DNA from 2 places in the Rhodococcus qingshengii JCM 15477 genome. Region 2 is predicted to be linked to the other one. Evidence: riboswitches for the same ligand, from Rfam matches in the RefSeq annotation. Region 2 holds a riboswitch; the other holds the start of a gene.
The links. Region 2 has a riboswitch for S-adenosylmethionine ahead of M0639_RS02970 (aminotransferase class V-fold PLP-dependent enzyme). Riboswitches for the same ligand answer to the same signal wherever they lie in the genome.

Region 1 (7,831 bases), 2.7 Mb from region 2:
AGGAGGATCCGGGCCCCAAACCGGACCTGCGCGACGACATCGTCGTCCCGGCCATCGTCGGCGAGAAGGTGACCGCACCACAAGCGATCAGGCTGACGGTGGCGTCGCCCGCACTTCGACGCGAGGTCGGCGTCGAGATTTTGCTACCCGCTGACAATTCGGTTCCGCGCCCAGCGCTGTACATGCTCGAGGGTGTCGACGCCGGAGAGAAAAGCAGCGGATGGATGACGATCGGCGGCGCCCCGGCGTTCTTCGCCGACAAGAACGTCAACGTCGTGATGCTCAATGGCGGAATCGCGAGCCTGTACTCGGACTGGGAGAATCCGGATCCGCGGCTGGGACTGCACAAGTGGGAAACCTTCATCACCGAGGAGTTGCCACCGCTGATCGACGCGCGACTCGAGACCAACGGAATCAACGCGATTGCCGGCAATTCCATGGGCGCGATGGGTGCAATGATGCTCGCCCAACGCTTTCCGGACATGTATCGCGGCGTTGCCGTGTTCAGCGGTTGTTATTCCACGATGGATCCGCTCGGCCGAACTGCCGTCCAGGCCACGATTTCTTCTCGAAGCGGAGATCCGGCCAACATCTGGGGTGTGCCAGGGGGCCCGGAGTGGGAGGCACACGATTCGTTGATCAACGCAGAGAAGTTGCGTGGCAAGGAAATCTACGTGTCGACGGCAAACGGTCGTCCCGGATCTGACGAGACGCTGCAGACTCCTGAACTGCTCGAGCGTCTGGTGATCGGCGGCGGCATCGAGGTTGCCGCCCACGCCTGCACCAAGATGTTCGACGCTCGGTTGCAGGAGCTGAAGATTCCGGCGCAGGTGGATTACGAGCCGAACGGCACGCACGCGTGGGCGTATTGGCGTGAACGACTGCCGAAGGCGTGGCCGACTCTGTCCCGGGCATTGGGCGTCTGACGGTTCGACAACAGTGCTCGGGTTGTGGATGCACCACAACCCGAGCGTTGGATCACTCGCAGGCGATGCCGTCGTTGTCGCGGTCGAGATGCGGGGCGTATCCGTTCTGGCCCCGGTACAACGGAGCTGCGCCGGCATTACGAACGGCTGTGCAGTTCTGGTAGTACCGCGCTGGTGCGGGAGTGTTCTGCGGCGCCGGCTGGTTCTGGGGCGCTTGCGGAGCGGGCGGCGCCGGCGGTGCGAAGACCGGGGGAAGGAACGGCTGGACTGCGTCGGCAGAGCCAGTCGGAATCATGCGTGCGATCTCGATCGGTAGGAAATCGAAAACCGTGGATGCCTGAGCGGCGGGCGCGGCAACCAGAGTGATTGCGGCGCAACCTGCGACGCTGAATGCCAAACGGCGGAGCTTCATGTGACCTCGTGTTCAACTGGGCAGCCCTTCCACTTCGGAGGGCTGTGCCGGCTGAGCATACTGGTCATAACGACCAAATGGTTTATTTCGGTAAGGGTGAAATCTGGGGTGAAAAGCAGCGTCCCCGCACCGTATTGCTCAGGTGCGAGGACGCTGCTGTAGTCATCGAGGGTTACGCGTCGACAAGTTCCTCGGCGAAGGGGTCACCGTTGCGGGGAGCGTCGAAGCGCTCCTTGTCGAGGATTCCCTCACGCTTTGCGACGATGACCGGGACCAGTGCCTGGCCGGTGACGTTGACTGCGGTACGGCCCATGTCGACGATCGGTTCGACTGCGAGGAGCAGTCCGACGCCGGCCAGGGGAAGACCAAGGGTGGAGAGTGTGAGTGTGAGCATGACTGTCGCACCGGTGGTTCCGGCCGTTGCCGCTGAGCCGATGACCGAGACGACGACGATCAACAGGTAGTCGGTGAAGGTCAGCGGAACGTCGTAGAAGCCTGCGACGAAAATCGCCGCGATCGCGGGATAGATTGCGGCGCAACCGTCCATCTTCGTGGTGGCACCAAGCGGAACGGCGAACGAGGCGTACTCACGCGGAACGCCGAGGTTGCGTTCGGTGACGCGTTCGGTCAACGGCAGGGTGCCGATCGACGAGCGCGAGACGAATCCGAGCTGAGTTGCGGGCCAGACGCCGGAGAAGAAGCTTCGAACCGAGAGGCCGTGTGCGGCAATCAGGATGGGGTAGACCACGAAGAACACGATCGCCAGACCGATGTAGATGGCGGCGGTGAAGACGCCCAGCGACCCGATCGCATCCCATCCGTAGGTGGCGACAGCGTTGGCGATCAGCGCAGCGGTGCCGATCGGGGCAAGGCGGATGATCCACCACAGGACCTTCTGGACGATCGCGAGCAGCGACGCGTTGAACTCGAGGAACGGCGCAGCCTTGGGGCCGATCTTCAGTGCAGCAATGCCGATTGCGCCGGCGATGACGAGCAGCTGCAGGACGTTGAAGCTCAGCGATGTAGTCGCCACGCCTTCGGCGACGGAAGTCTTTGCGCCCAGCCCCAGGAAGTTGTTCGGAACCAGTCCGGTGATGAACGCCCACCACGAGCCGGAGCTCTTGGGTTCCTTTGCTGCTTCGGCGGCGACATCGGTCCGTGAACCGGGATCGGTGATCAGGCCGACGATGATGCCGATGATCACAGCAATGAAAGCGGTGATCGCGAACCAGAGCAAGGTCTGCACGGCCAGGCGAGCTGCATTGGCGACCTGGCGCAGGTTGGCGATGGAGCTGACAATGGCGGTGAACACCAGCGGGATAACCGCAACGGTGAGCAGCTTGACGTAACTCGAACCGATGGTCTGCACGGTGCCGACCAACCAGTTGACGTTGCCGTCGGCTGCATCAGGCATTGCCCGGGCGACGAGACCGATGATGACACCGAGTACGAGACCGGCGACGATCTGCGGTCCGAATGCCGTCGCCCAGGACGGAAAACGCGACGTGGACTTTTCCGGCACGCCGGTGGAGGTGGAGCTGGGCATGACTATGCCTTTCGAAAATCAAGGGAGCGAAACGCAGCGCGGCACCAGAGGCCGGGCAGATTCGAAGAAATGTTTCCTGGTACGCGTCAGGTCAGAGCGAGCGCGTACACATTGCGCTCGCCTGCAGGCGAAGGTCGACGTAACGCCGACTGGTCAGGAACAACACTGTCCACACACTACTCGCAGCTTCAACTACTCGATCCCGAGGGTCGCCGCGGGAGTTCGCTTCGTGTTCGTCGGGTGTGCCCCGATCAGTCACTGTTGGTCGGTTGACTAGTCTCGACGATCAGTAGGTGCCGCACCGGCGCCTACGCGTCGGCAAGCGGAAGCGAGAGACCGATGAGCGTTCGGAATGCCGAGTACCCGCGTCCGAAGCATTTCCTGGTGCACCTCAGTGACACGCATCTGGTGGCTCAGGGGGAGTTGTACGACGCCGTGGATGCGTCGACGAGATTGCGGGAAGTGCTCAGCGGGATCGTGGCCTCGGGCGCACGCCCGGATGGACTGATATTCACCGGCGACCTGACCGACCAGGGACACCCCGACGCATACGCGGAATTGAAAGCCATCGTGGAACCCGTGGCGGCCGAGATCGATGCGCAGGTCGTCTGGGCGATGGGCAACCACGACGACCGCCCTACGTTCAGATCTCTGCTGTTGGGCGAGGACGCCACCGATCATCCCGTCGACAACGTCTACGACCTTGACGGACTGCGGGTGATCACCCTGGATTCGTCGGTTCCCGGGCATCACTACGGTGAGATCACGGATGGCCAATTGGATTGGCTACGCGCAGAATTGGCGGTGCCGGCGCCCGACGGAACAATTCTGGCGCTGCATCATCCGCCGGTTCCGTGCATTCAGGATCTCGCGGTTCTGGTGGAGTTGCGCGATCAGTCCCGGTTGGCGGACGTCTTGCGTGGCAGCGACGTCCGGGCGATTCTTGCTGGGCATCTGCACTATTCGACGACGGCGACGTTCGCCGGCATTCCGGTTTCCGTGGCGTCGTCGACGTGTTACACCCAGGACTTGAATGTGGAAGTCGGTGGTCAGCGTGGTCGTGACGGGGCTCAGGGGTGCAATCTGGTGCACGTGTACGACGAGACAATTGTTCATTCGGTCGTTCCACTCGGCGCGCACGTGACGGTCGGTGAGCCCGTCGACGCGGCCGAGGGTGCCCGGAGGCTCAGTGCTGCCGGCATTCGAATCCTCGAGAGCGAAAAGGCGGCACGCTCGATCATCTGAGGTCGCAGGCGGTTTCCGGCACCCACGCGCAGTTCTGGGTGATTGCCGGGCGGTCGCGTACTCACTACCGTCGAGGTAGGTGCAGAGCTCCAGCAACAAGGACCGGCTAGCTGGACGGCAACCCTTCATGCCGATGGGGTGCCCCGGAATCACACCTGGCGACACGCGCGGTGCGTGTCGCAAGCGGCAGTCGCCACGAGAACCGCCAGTCGGGTGCTGACGGCTTCTGCGGTCGGCACTGTGCGCTCCCGAGTAGTTCTCGAACAGGAGTATGCGCCGATGACCTCCACCCCCTCTTCTTATCTTGCTCCGTTGCATCTCGCCGTAGCGCTGGACGGTGCCGGTTGGCACCCAGCGGCCTGGCGAGAGCCGCACTCGCGCCCGAGTGAGCTGTTCAGCGCGTCGTATTGGACTGACGTGGTGGCGACCGCCGAGCGTGGTCTGCTCGATTTCGTCACCATCGAGGACAGTCTCTCGGTGCCGGCCAACCCACTCGAGCCTGTCGACGACGCGGTTGACCGGGTGCGCGCTCGGCTCGACGCACATCTCGTGGCCGCCCGACTGGCACCGATCACGAGCAACATCGGGTTGATCCCGACTATCACCACCATTCACACCGAACCGTTCCACTTGTCCAAAGCCGTTGCCACGCTGGACTACACCTCGCGCGGTCGCGCCGGGTGGCAGGTGAAGGTGTCGGCGTCGGAATCCGAGGCAGCACAGTTCGGGCGCCGCGACATCCCAGTTCTCACCGATGCCGACCGTCAGTCGATCGTTTCAGGCGTCCTCCCGGACTTCGTGCGCGACCTGTTCGACGAAGCTGCGGAGGCAGCTGACGTAATCCGGCGACTCTGGGACAGCTGGGAGGACGGCGCCGAGATCCGCGACGTGGAGCAGCGCCGGTTCATCGACCGAGACAAGTTGCACTACATCGACTTCGAGGGAAAGTACCTCTCGGTCCGTGGACCGTCGGTGACTCCGCGCCCGCCGCAGGGGCATCCCGTCGTCACCGCATTGGCACATCAGCGGGTCGCGTACGAGCTGGCGGCGCGGACGGCCGATCTGGTGTTCGTGACGCCGTTCGACGACGAGCAGGTCACGGCAATCCTGGGTGAAGTGCGAGCAGCCGAAGAACACGTGCAGCGCACCGGCGAACCGCTTCGGGTCTTCACCGACATCGTCGTATTCTTCGATGCTCCGGAAGAAACCGGAAAGGAACGGCTCGCTCGCCTCGACGCGCAGGCCGGCGCCGAATACCGTTCGGACGCGCTGACCTTCACCGGCACCGCGGCTGAGTTGGCAGATCTTCTGCTCCGGTGGCAGCAGTTGGGAATCGACGGCTTCCGGTTGCGGCCGGGCGTCGTCGTGGACGACCTCGACGCGATCGCAGGTGAGCTGGTACCTGAATTGCAGCGACGCAACGTATTCCGCACCGAGTATCCGCAGACGAATCTTCGCGGACTGCTTGGCCTACCCATCGACGTTCCCAACCGCTACGCCGCCGGTACTCCGGCCGCCTGACAGACGAGGAATACATTTTCATGAGTTCTCAGAAGCGTAAGCAGGTCATCCTGGGTGCCTACCTCGGCGGCGTCAACCATCACACTGCATGGTGGGATCCGCAGGCGGGCAGCCAGATCGAGTTCGATTCCTTCGAACACACCGCTCGAACCGCCGAGCGTGGGAAGTTCGACTTCTTCTTCCTCGCCGAAGGCCTTGCCCTTCGTGAGCGTGCAGGACAGATTTTCGATCAGGACATCATCGGTAGGCCGGACACCTTCACGGTCCTTGCATCGTTGGCGGCGGTAACCGAACACCTCGGATTGGCCGGCACTATCAATGCCACGTTCAACGAGCCGTACGAACTGGCCCGCCAATTCGCGACGCTCGATCAGTTGTCCGGAGGACGTGCCGCCTGGAACGTCGTCACCTCGTTCGACGCATTCACCGGCCAGAACTTTCGCCGCGGCGGATACCTCGACCGCGCGCAACGATACGAGCGTGCGGAGGAGACCGTAGCGCTGGTGCGTGAACTGTGGGATTCGTGGCGAAGCGACGACATCGTGGCCGACAAGGCATCAGGGCGCTTTCTCGCGCGACCGGATGCCGGTGAATTCGCTTTTCATGGATCGCATTTCGACGTGAACGGCCGATTCACAGTGCCGCGTAGCCCGCAAGGGCGCCCGGTTATTCTGCAGGCCGGGGTGTCGCCGCAGGGGCGCGATTTTGCTGCCGGCAATGCCGACGCGATCTTCTCACCGTACGGTCAGTTGCCCGAGGCGGCCGATTTCTATCGCGATATCAAAGCACGTGCCGTTGCGGCCGGACGTGACCCGGGTGACATCAAGATCCTGCCGTCGGCGAGTTTTGTTCTCGGCACCTCGGAGGCAGATGCGATCGAGAAGTACCGAGAGATTCGCGACCAGCAGGTCACCGGCCAGACCGCTTTGGTTCTGCTCGAACAGATCTGGAATCTCGATCTGTCGAAGTACGACCCCGAAGGACCACTACCCGATATCGCTCCGGATCCCGAGGCTCCGCCGATCATCCAGGGCCGCGCCTTCATTCACCAAGATCGTTTCGCGACCGTCGCAAAACTGCGCGCGGTAGCGGAGAGCAAGAAGTTGAATCTGCGCGAAGTGGTGATCGATCAGTTCGAGCGTGGACCGATCGTCGGTACACCGCAGCAGGTTGCCGAGAAAATAGATTCGTTTGTCAGCAACGACGGTTCGGATGGGTTCATCCTCGGGTCGCACCTTGTGCCGACCGGCCTCGACGAGTTCGTCGACGACGTGGTGCCGCTGCTGCAGGATCGAGGTGTTCTCCGCAGTGACTACGAAGGAACGACGTTGCGTGACAATCTCGGTCTGCCCATTCCGGTGCAACGGGAGCATGTGACAGCACGCTGATCGACCGAAGTAGCAAGGGCCCAGCCGAAATCGGCTGGGCCCTTGTTTCGTCTAGGCTTCCCAGGGCGCCGGGATGGGGTAGTAGCTCTCCAGGAACTCCGTGATCTTGCGTGTCCGAAGTTCCAGATCGATCTCCGGAGCGCTGCCGTCGTTGAGGCAGAAGAAGTCCATGGAGCGCTTGGCGAGCAGTGAGTCCATGTCGCGCAAACCGGCCTTGACCGTCGTGTCGACGTATTTGACGGCGGCGGACTTCTGCACCACCGACCGTCCACTCATGAGCGTGTAGTAGTGGTACAGCGAATTGGTCACCGAGATATTGGAACTCGCGCGGAAGGTGCTTGCTGCAGTGGCCGCGAAGTCTTCGGCGAACTCGCGTTCCATCTCGGCCATCACGCTCTTGCGTAGTGGCGTCGCTGCGTGCTCCAGATGTCTGGTGGTCATCAGACCGAAGCGGTCCTGCAGCAGACGGCGGTTGACGCGGGCCGCATTCTCGAACCCGCTGCGGTCGTTGTCGTTGTGTCCCAATCCGATTCTGGTGTCGGCCTCGATGAACATGCTGATCCCACCGGGGGAGAAGAACATGTCAGGGCCGACGGGGCGACCGAAGAACATGTCGTCATTGGAGTAGAGGAAATGCTCTGCCAGACCCGGAATATGGTGCAGCTGGCACTCGACAGCTTGAGAATTGTGGGTGGGCAACACACTTGGATCGGCGAAGAACTTTTCGCTGGGCATGAACGTGACTCGCGGATCGTCGGCAAGCCAGTCCGGACGATCGGAATCGGTTGCGACG
Region 2 (7,831 bases):
GTTCGGCTAGGGTATTGAATTCGCCTTGTTGGAGCCAGTTGATCGCGGGACCCACGGCAATGACGAACGCTACGTCCGGGTCGAGGTTCACCACCTTGGGCATCACCCACCCTGCCTGGCTTGCACCCCACAGACCGATCCGAGACGGATCGATATCCGAACGTCCCCGCGCCCACTCGATTGCCGCTTCCGTTTCTGCCGCGCGATCGTCCATGCTCTGGTCGAGCCAATTGCCCGGTGCCCCATTCACCCCCGGCTTGTCCCAGGAGAGTGACGCGTACCCCGCCTTTGCGAACGCCTCCCACACCGGTCGATAGAACGTCTCATGTGTTGCATCGACCGGGCCGTCTCCGTGGACGAAAACCACGAGCCCGAAGGGACCGTCACCGTGTTCGGGCAGTGCAAGGACTCCCTGGAGCGGCACCGATCCCCCGGTGATCGTCACTTTTTCCTCACGGATGTCATAGGTGTTCTGGTACAGCGTCCAGCCCACCAGAGTCGCGATCAGAACAACGACCACCGCCAGGGAAGTAACCATCCACCTGCGTAAACGAGGCTTACTCTTGCCCTCGCTCATCGATTCCGCTGCCATCTTCCCGCCCTAACGTACGAATTTGAAACGATCGTATTGCATTCGATAGTACAGTTGTGGGCGAAGATGTCGAGAAGCGAGGAAAGGACATGGCGATGACCGACAGGGACGTCGATGTACCCACGAGGATCTTGATCGAGGGACTACTGCGCACGGACGGAACTGTCGACGGGCACACCCTCTATGCCACCGCCGACGCCCTCGGCAAAACTGATCAACAGGTTCGGCTGTGCATCAAGCGGTTGGTCACCGAGGGGAAGTTCACTCAGGAAGGTCGCGGGCGACAGGCCACGCTACGAGCAACGCCGAAAGCCCTGCGCGAGATGGAACCCGACGTCGAATTCGTTCGGCTGGCCTATCGACAAGACCGCGACACTGTGACGCCGTGGGACGGGTACTGGCACCTGGCCGGATTCGCAATTCCGGAGTCGTCACGGAAAGGGCGAGATGCGCTGCGCACCAGGGTCGTTTACCTCGGCGGCGCGCTCGTCCAGGGCGGTCTGTACGTCTCGCCGCACGCCTGGGAACCGTATATTCGCGATGCGGCCGCCGAACTCGACGTCGAACAGCACCTGTCTTCTCTCACCACTCGAGATCTGAAAGTGGGCACTCTCGAAGACCCCGTGAAGATTGCCGCGCAGTTGTGGCCACTGGACCAGATCGCTGACGGATACGAACGGCTACTCGACGTTGCGACCGCACGCCTGCACAAACTGCAGAACAGTCCGGGTACCGATGCTGTCACGATGACCATCGAACTCGCGGCGGAATTCACGCGAGCCATGGAACCGGATCCGCTGTTGCCGCCGGAACTACTGCCCACCAACTGGATCGGCACGAGGGCTCGGTCGATCACTGCGCAGTGCTGGACGCTTCTGGCACAGGTGGACGGTGCCGACGAATTACCGTCGCTGTTCCACCTGTACGCAGATGCAATCGGTGACGATCAGGACGCAAGCGTGCGCTGACGGGGCGGCAGTCCGAAACGCCCGAGAACCTCGTCGACTGCGGTGGACGGTGTGACAAGTCCGCGATCCTGAAGCCACGGAATGGTGCTGTCCACCAGATGCTCGAGCGTGCGAGGCAATGCGAGAGGCAGCAACGTAACGCCGTCGGCGACCTCCGCAGCTCGGATATCGGCGATCAAACTGCCGAGACCGGAAGGCGTTCCGACGTAATGAAGCGAAACGGGAACCCGCGGCGAGGTCAACGCGCTGTCCAACTGCGCAAGCTCCTTACGAGCGGAGCGAGCCTCCGGCGCGATCAGAATCTCGAGATCGACCAGCACTGCGACGCTGTCGGGATCGCGTCCTTCTTCGGCGACGGCAGCGCGTATCCGTGCGCGTTCGAGCTGTGCCTCACGCAGATCCGCAGCGCGAATCCGAACCACATTGGTAGGGAATGAAGCCAAATCGAGAGCCTTTTCACCCTCGGTGAGGTCCACCCAGTAGTCGCCGCCGATGATGGGCAGGTTGCCGGGTGCGCCCTCAGCGGCCGGATGGTGACCGGATCCGGTCAACTCGACCGCTACGTGCAGAGAATGCGAAGCGAGTGAAGACATGTGAGACCTCCGAAAATCAGAAAAGTATGGGATGAGCGAGACGAATCGTCAGCTCGAACACATTCCTGAAGAGGTGCGGCACAGATCGACATGGCGACGGCACCACTGACCGAGAGTGATGCTCACTCTCGAAGGGGTGGCGGGAAAATCCGCTGGTGCCATGGCTGCCATGCTAGTTGTCCGTTCGAGTTTTCGGGGACCGAGCTCAGCTCAGACGCACTCGGCTGCGCCGGCATTGTCGTCTGCGGCTCCGAGGAAGGGGCGGGTCTCGGGCACAGGGTTCCACGCACCTGCCGTCTTCGCGTACTTCCAATCACGCTGATTCGAAACCAGGATGTTCACGGCGTCGACCAACCGCGTCACGTCGTCCGAGCTGCTACCGAGGCCGAGGCTGGCGCGAACTGCACCGCCGGAGAGGCCGAGGCGCGCGAGAACCGGATGTGCGCAGAAGCGACCGTCGCGAACTCCGATGCCGTGCTCGGCGGAGAGGAATGCGGCGATCTCGCCCGCTTCGAATCCGTCAACGGTGAAGGTGACGATTCCGACGGCGTCGGGAGCGTCGTTCCACAGTCGCACGAGTGAGACGCCCTCGATGGCGGACAAGCCGTCAGTGAGCTGGGCGGTGAGCGCCTTCTCATGCTCGGCGATCACGTCGAAGTCCAGGGCGTGCAGGGTTTCGCAGGCGGTCGCGATGGCAGCCGCACCGAGCACGTTGGGGGAACCCGCCTCGTGGCGTGCGGGCGCGCAAGCCCACTCGGTGGATTCGATGGTCACCTCACGCACGGCGCCGCCGCCGGCGAGGTACGGCTGAGCTTCGTCGAGCCAGTCACGGCGGCCGACGAGAACGCCGGCGCCGAAGGGCGCGTACAGCTTGTGGCCCGAGAACGCTACGTAGTCGACGCCGCATTCCTGCAGGTCGATGCGACGGTGGGGAGCCAACTGAGCAGCGTCGACGAGAATACGTGCGCCGCAACGGTGAGCGATGTCAGCCAAACGTGCAATCGGCAGGATCTCACCGGTCACGTTGGAGGCCCCGGTGATTGCGAGCAGCGCGGCAGGCTTGGTGCACAGTTCACCGATCAGACGCTCGATCGTTTCTTCGATGGTGTCTGCGGCGGTGACGATACGAGCGTCGTTCCACGGCAACAAGTTTGCGTGATGCTCGACGTCGAGGACGACGGTGCTGCCAGGGACGCACTGTGCAAGCAGGTTCAGCGAATCGGTGGTGTTCCGGGTGAAGACGACAACCTGATCGTCGGCACAGTTCACGAAACGAGCAACGGATTCACGAGCGTTCTCGTAGGTGAGCGTGGAGATCCGGGACGCGTAGCCGGCACCGCGGTGGACGCTGGCGTATGTCGGCAGCAACTCGGCGATACGGTCGGTGACCTGGGCCAATGCCGGCGCACTCGCGGCGTAGTCGAAGTTGGCGTAGGAGCATTCGCCACCCTGAACCAATGGAACCTGCAGGTCGGAACCCGAAACCTTGGCAATCGCGGTGGTGCAGCAGGTGTCGGCACTCAATACAGCAGTCATCGAAGACAATCCTCACGTTCAAGGACTCGTTCGTCGGGAGATGGCCCCTGAAGAGTCCGCGCTTGCCGCATTCGTTTTCGAACGCAGCCGGGTCGTCACCCGGAGCACCCCACCGCGGAGGAGGGTTGCCGACCAGCAAGCCGGGGCTGAACACTGGTACTCGTGACCTGGCAACGAGGATGGCAGGAACCTCCCGTGCTTGTCAAGACGAAGTCGCGAAGATCTCCGTCAGGGCGCGATGGTCCGGCAAGCAAGGTGGAGCGCGAGTCGCGTTTCCGGATCGGCCAGATCGACCGAGAGAAGGCGCTGAATTCTATCGATCCGACTCGATACGGTGTTGCGGTGCAACCCCATTCGGGTTGCGGTGTGAGCCAGAGACGATTCTTCGTCGAGGTACGTCGACAGAGTCTCGAGCAACTCTCCATTGGAATCGCGTAGCGGTGCGAGCAATGCTGCGGCCGCAGGCTGGAAGGTGTCGGTTCGCGTCCACGCCAGCAGCAACTGCGCCAGCCCGAGGCGGTCCACGTGCAGGAATCGACCTGTTTGAGATCGGGAACCGGCGAGCCGAGCGGCATCCCCGGCCTCCGACAGGGACGAACCGATTCCAGCCGGACCGTCGTGTGCGCGTCCCACACCTACCCAGGTCTCCATCGTGGGTTCCAACCTGGCCTGAGCTGCACGGATGCACTCGGCGATCCTGGTGATCGCCTCCGGTCGCGGCTCGCCTGGCAGAGTCGTCCACGCCGCCCAGCCGTCAGCCTGTTCCACGACATTGGCGTCGATTCCCTCGGCGGCGAGAGCATCTGCAACCTCGCTGCGTCTTGCCACCAGGTCGACCTCACCGACCGCCAGGACTTTGATGCCGATGTGCCATCCGTCCAGCATCCAACCCGCGTCGAGTGCGCGCCGGAGCAGTCCGGGTGTGGCGTCTGCTGACGTGTCGATCAGTTCACCGAGCAACGCGCTACGCCGGCGCGCTTCACGCTCGTCGACCATGCGCGCAACGGCCAGTCGGTGCCCGGCAGCCAACGAGGCCACGTCGAGAACCACTGAGAGAGAAGCCTCTTCGACGCTTTGACGCACCGGGAGCAGCACCGCCAGCCAGGGCTCTCGGGCTGCGCCGGACATCACCGGGCACGCAATCAGGACCCCGCCAGAGTCCAATTCGACCGTGGTGGGCGCCCCGCGACCCGACAACATACCGGCAGCTGCTCGATCAGCGTCTGACAACACGTCGGCGCCGGTCATCGGACGTCCGGACGAGTCCAGGAGAAAGAATGAACGCTGAAAGGTGTTCAGTAGCACCGACAGAAGATTCTCGACGCTTCCTCCGGCTCGTTGGCCCGCGTGTGTCGCCCGCAGTACTGCGTCGGCCATCACCGCCCGCGAATTCGAGAGAAGATCACGAAGATCCACGCTGAACTGCCACGGGTCGGATACTCCGAGCACCACCAGTCCGAGCCGATCGGCAAGCAACGAGAGATTCGCATCCTCCGCCGCAGTGCTGTGCACAGCGACCACCTGGCAGCCGGTCGCCGCTGTGCGCCGAAGGAGAGCGTCGAATCTCCACTCCCCGATGTCGATTCGATCGAGAATCACCAGAACTGATCCTGAACTCGCCGCACCCGACACGGCCTCGGCCGACTGTGCCGATTCCCCGGTGAGTGCTCCCACTGTCGTCACGACAGGATCACCCTCCCCGGCAAGTCGATACAGCCCGACAAAGGCCGGGTTGTTCAGCAACGCCGAAACACTCGCGCTCATCGCGCCTCCATCAGCACTGCGTCGTGGTCGATCCCGAATGCCCGCGGGCCGACAACTTTCAATCTGCCCACTTCGTCCGCCCACCACTGTGGACCGGGAAGAACCAACACGGCCACATCGTGCCCCTGGTGCACGGATTCACACGAGACGAAGGCGCCGGTCCGCACGTCGAGCAACGTCACGATGTCCGGGCACGTTGCAATCATCTCGCCGTCCAACGCGACGGTCAGGAACTCACTCTCGAATTCGACTCGTATCACCGCAGAATCGTGTTCGAGAATCACGCTGCCCCGACGATCGCCGGTGTCCGGACGACTACGACGGACCGCACGCACCCGGCCAGTCCCCATTACCAGGGCCCCGGAGCTCTCCGCGATCTCCTGCCAACTGCCCAGGGCCCCGATGTGCTGACCCAGTTCGTATGCTCGGGAGAGAGTTCCCGGAATGCACGCCTCCTGCACCGTCCGCGCATCGATCGACGCGATCGCCAGAGCGCCCCAACCGCTGGTTCTCCCGATCAACGACCGCACTGCTACCTCGGCGCCGAGCACATCCACTCCGTCGACGACGGTAATGAGGCCGCCGGGCTGGGCGAGTGTGACCGGGCACAATTCCAACCCGGCTGCGGCGAGAGAGAAGTGATCGAGCCGCGGCATCGCTCGACCCAGCAGGTCCGCGTCGACCACGGGAATTCCCAACGCCAACGCCGCCGCAATGCCGGAGAGAGCGTTGAGTCCACCGCCTTCGAAAGTCATCACCGCGGTCGGACGCTTCCCGGTCCAGCGCGTCAAAGCTGCTGCAGTATCTGCAAACTCACGCCCGGAGGGCAATTGCTCCTCCAAAGCCAGGGCCGATCCGACAATTCCCACCGGCATCACCAATGCCTCCTCCGGCAACCGGTCCGGCGCGATGACCTCCACCGAAGTAGACGTCATCAGTGGACGCAGCATTTCCACGAACAGGCGTGGATCGCCGCCCCCGCCGCAGCCCAGGACCACCGCCCCCGCTGCGATCGCGTCGAGGTCGGCCTCCCGGACCGCGTGCAGCCTGCTCACGGCTCGCTATTCTGCCAGTGCAGGTTGCTCGAGTGTCTCCACCGGCAGGAACGGGCGATCGAGTCCGAAACTTGCCGGACCGAACACCGCCAGTGCCTCCGGGGTTCTCATGATGGGTGGGGTCGCGATCCCGATGACCGCAACGCGCTGCCCGTACCGCAAGCCCTCGGTGGTGATGGGTTCGGCGGTATCGGCCTCGACGATGCAGATCAGGTCTGGCACGATCGCCACCATCACTCCGGATTGCACGGCGATCAGATTTTCGTTCTGGAACTGAACTTCCAGCTCTTCGTCTCCGACGCCGGCGATCCGCACCGAACCCCGAGCGAACCCCTCATCGGTTCGCCGGTCGACATCGATCACCTTGCCGTGAAAGAGAACTCGCCCGTATCCGTAGAGCGTGTCGGCGAGACTGTCGACAAGCGCCTGAACCGGGTCCACCCGCTGCTCACGGGAACGCCTGATGGACCGGCCGATGGTCAGGGCCAACGACAGAGTCCGTGGGATCGCCGTCCGCTTCACATCTGCACCCGTCATCGAGTACTGCGCGATGTGCGCCATCCCACCGAACCTCGACGTCACCCCGCGGGCGAGGCCCTCCAATCTGCTGTTGTCACTTCTGGTGTCGAAGATCGCCACCTCGTCGTGCTCGTTCGCCATGGCGAGCGGACTCGCCGAAATCCCGTACACCGAGAAGGTTTCCATCTCGAGCTGAGGAAAGGCTCGTCCCATCCCGTCGGCGTCGACAACCGGCAGGCCGCGCCGTGCGGCCACCAGCAACGGAATCATCGAATTAATTCCGCCGCACTCCATCGGCATCGTGGCATCTGCAGTTCGACCCGTGTGCTTCTCCAACGTGATCAGCGCCAGCTCGGGTTCGGTTCCGCGCGGCATCTTTTCGACCACGACGGTCGGGGCACCCATCTGCGCGACGGGAATCACCCATGCGTCGTCGTCAAGCTCCTCCGGATCGAGAATTGTGATTTCACCGGCCTCACCGAGCGCCTGCGTGACCAACATCTTGCCGACGAACGGATCTCCCCCGCCGCCGGTGCCCAACAAGGCTGCGCCCCTGGCGAGGTCGTCGAGGTCCGCCGTTCGTAGTGTCCAACTCATCGTGAGCCCTCCTGACCGGTGGAGACCAAACCACTGTGCAGTGCCAAGTCACCGACTGCCTTCACTCGAATACGTGTTGCGTTGCCCGGCAGATACGGAATCGGGACCTCGTCGAACTCCACGATCTGCACCGACTCGGGCCGTGCGCCTGCGGCGACTGCCCGATCGATCGCCTCCTGGCGAGCATCGTCGGCAAAAACCTGCCGG

Region 1: linked by a shared signal. The riboswitch ahead of M0639_RS19605 (LLM class flavin-dependent oxidoreductase) and the one ahead of M0639_RS02970 (aminotransferase class V-fold PLP-dependent enzyme) in region 2 are both predicted to bind S-adenosylmethionine.

What each region holds. Positions count from the first base shown of each region.
Region 1 covers NZ_CP096563.1:4,312,695-4,320,525, reverse strand. The annotation lists gene M0639_RS19625 (alpha/beta hydrolase) at 1-926, shown strand, start outside; gene M0639_RS19620 (excalibur calcium-binding domain-containing protein) at 979-1,338, opposite strand; gene M0639_RS19615 (dicarboxylate/amino acid:cation symporter) at 1,511-2,884, opposite strand; gene M0639_RS19610 (phosphodiesterase) at 3,224-4,129, shown strand; SAM riboswitch class IV at 4,208-4,321, shown strand; gene M0639_RS19605 (LLM class flavin-dependent oxidoreductase) at 4,304-5,650, shown strand; gene M0639_RS19600 (NtaA/DmoA family FMN-dependent monooxygenase) at 5,671-7,038, shown strand; gene M0639_RS19595 (stealth family protein) at 7,090-7,831, opposite strand, start outside.
Region 2 covers NZ_CP096563.1:650,289-658,119, reverse strand. The annotation lists gene M0639_RS02985 (alpha/beta hydrolase family protein) at 1-538, opposite strand, end outside; gene M0639_RS02980 (DNA-binding transcriptional regulator) at 682-1,560, shown strand; gene M0639_RS02975 (LLM class oxidoreductase) at 1,539-2,153, opposite strand; gene M0639_RS02970 (aminotransferase class V-fold PLP-dependent enzyme) at 2,364-3,689, opposite strand; SAM riboswitch class IV at 3,743-3,857, opposite strand; gene M0639_RS02965 (PucR family transcriptional regulator) at 3,918-5,453, opposite strand; gene M0639_RS02960 (DUF917 domain-containing protein) at 5,450-6,508, opposite strand; gene M0639_RS02955 (S-methyl thiohydantoin desulfurase family protein) at 6,515-7,624, opposite strand; gene M0639_RS02950 (hydantoinase/oxoprolinase N-terminal domain-containing protein) at 7,621-7,831, opposite strand, start outside.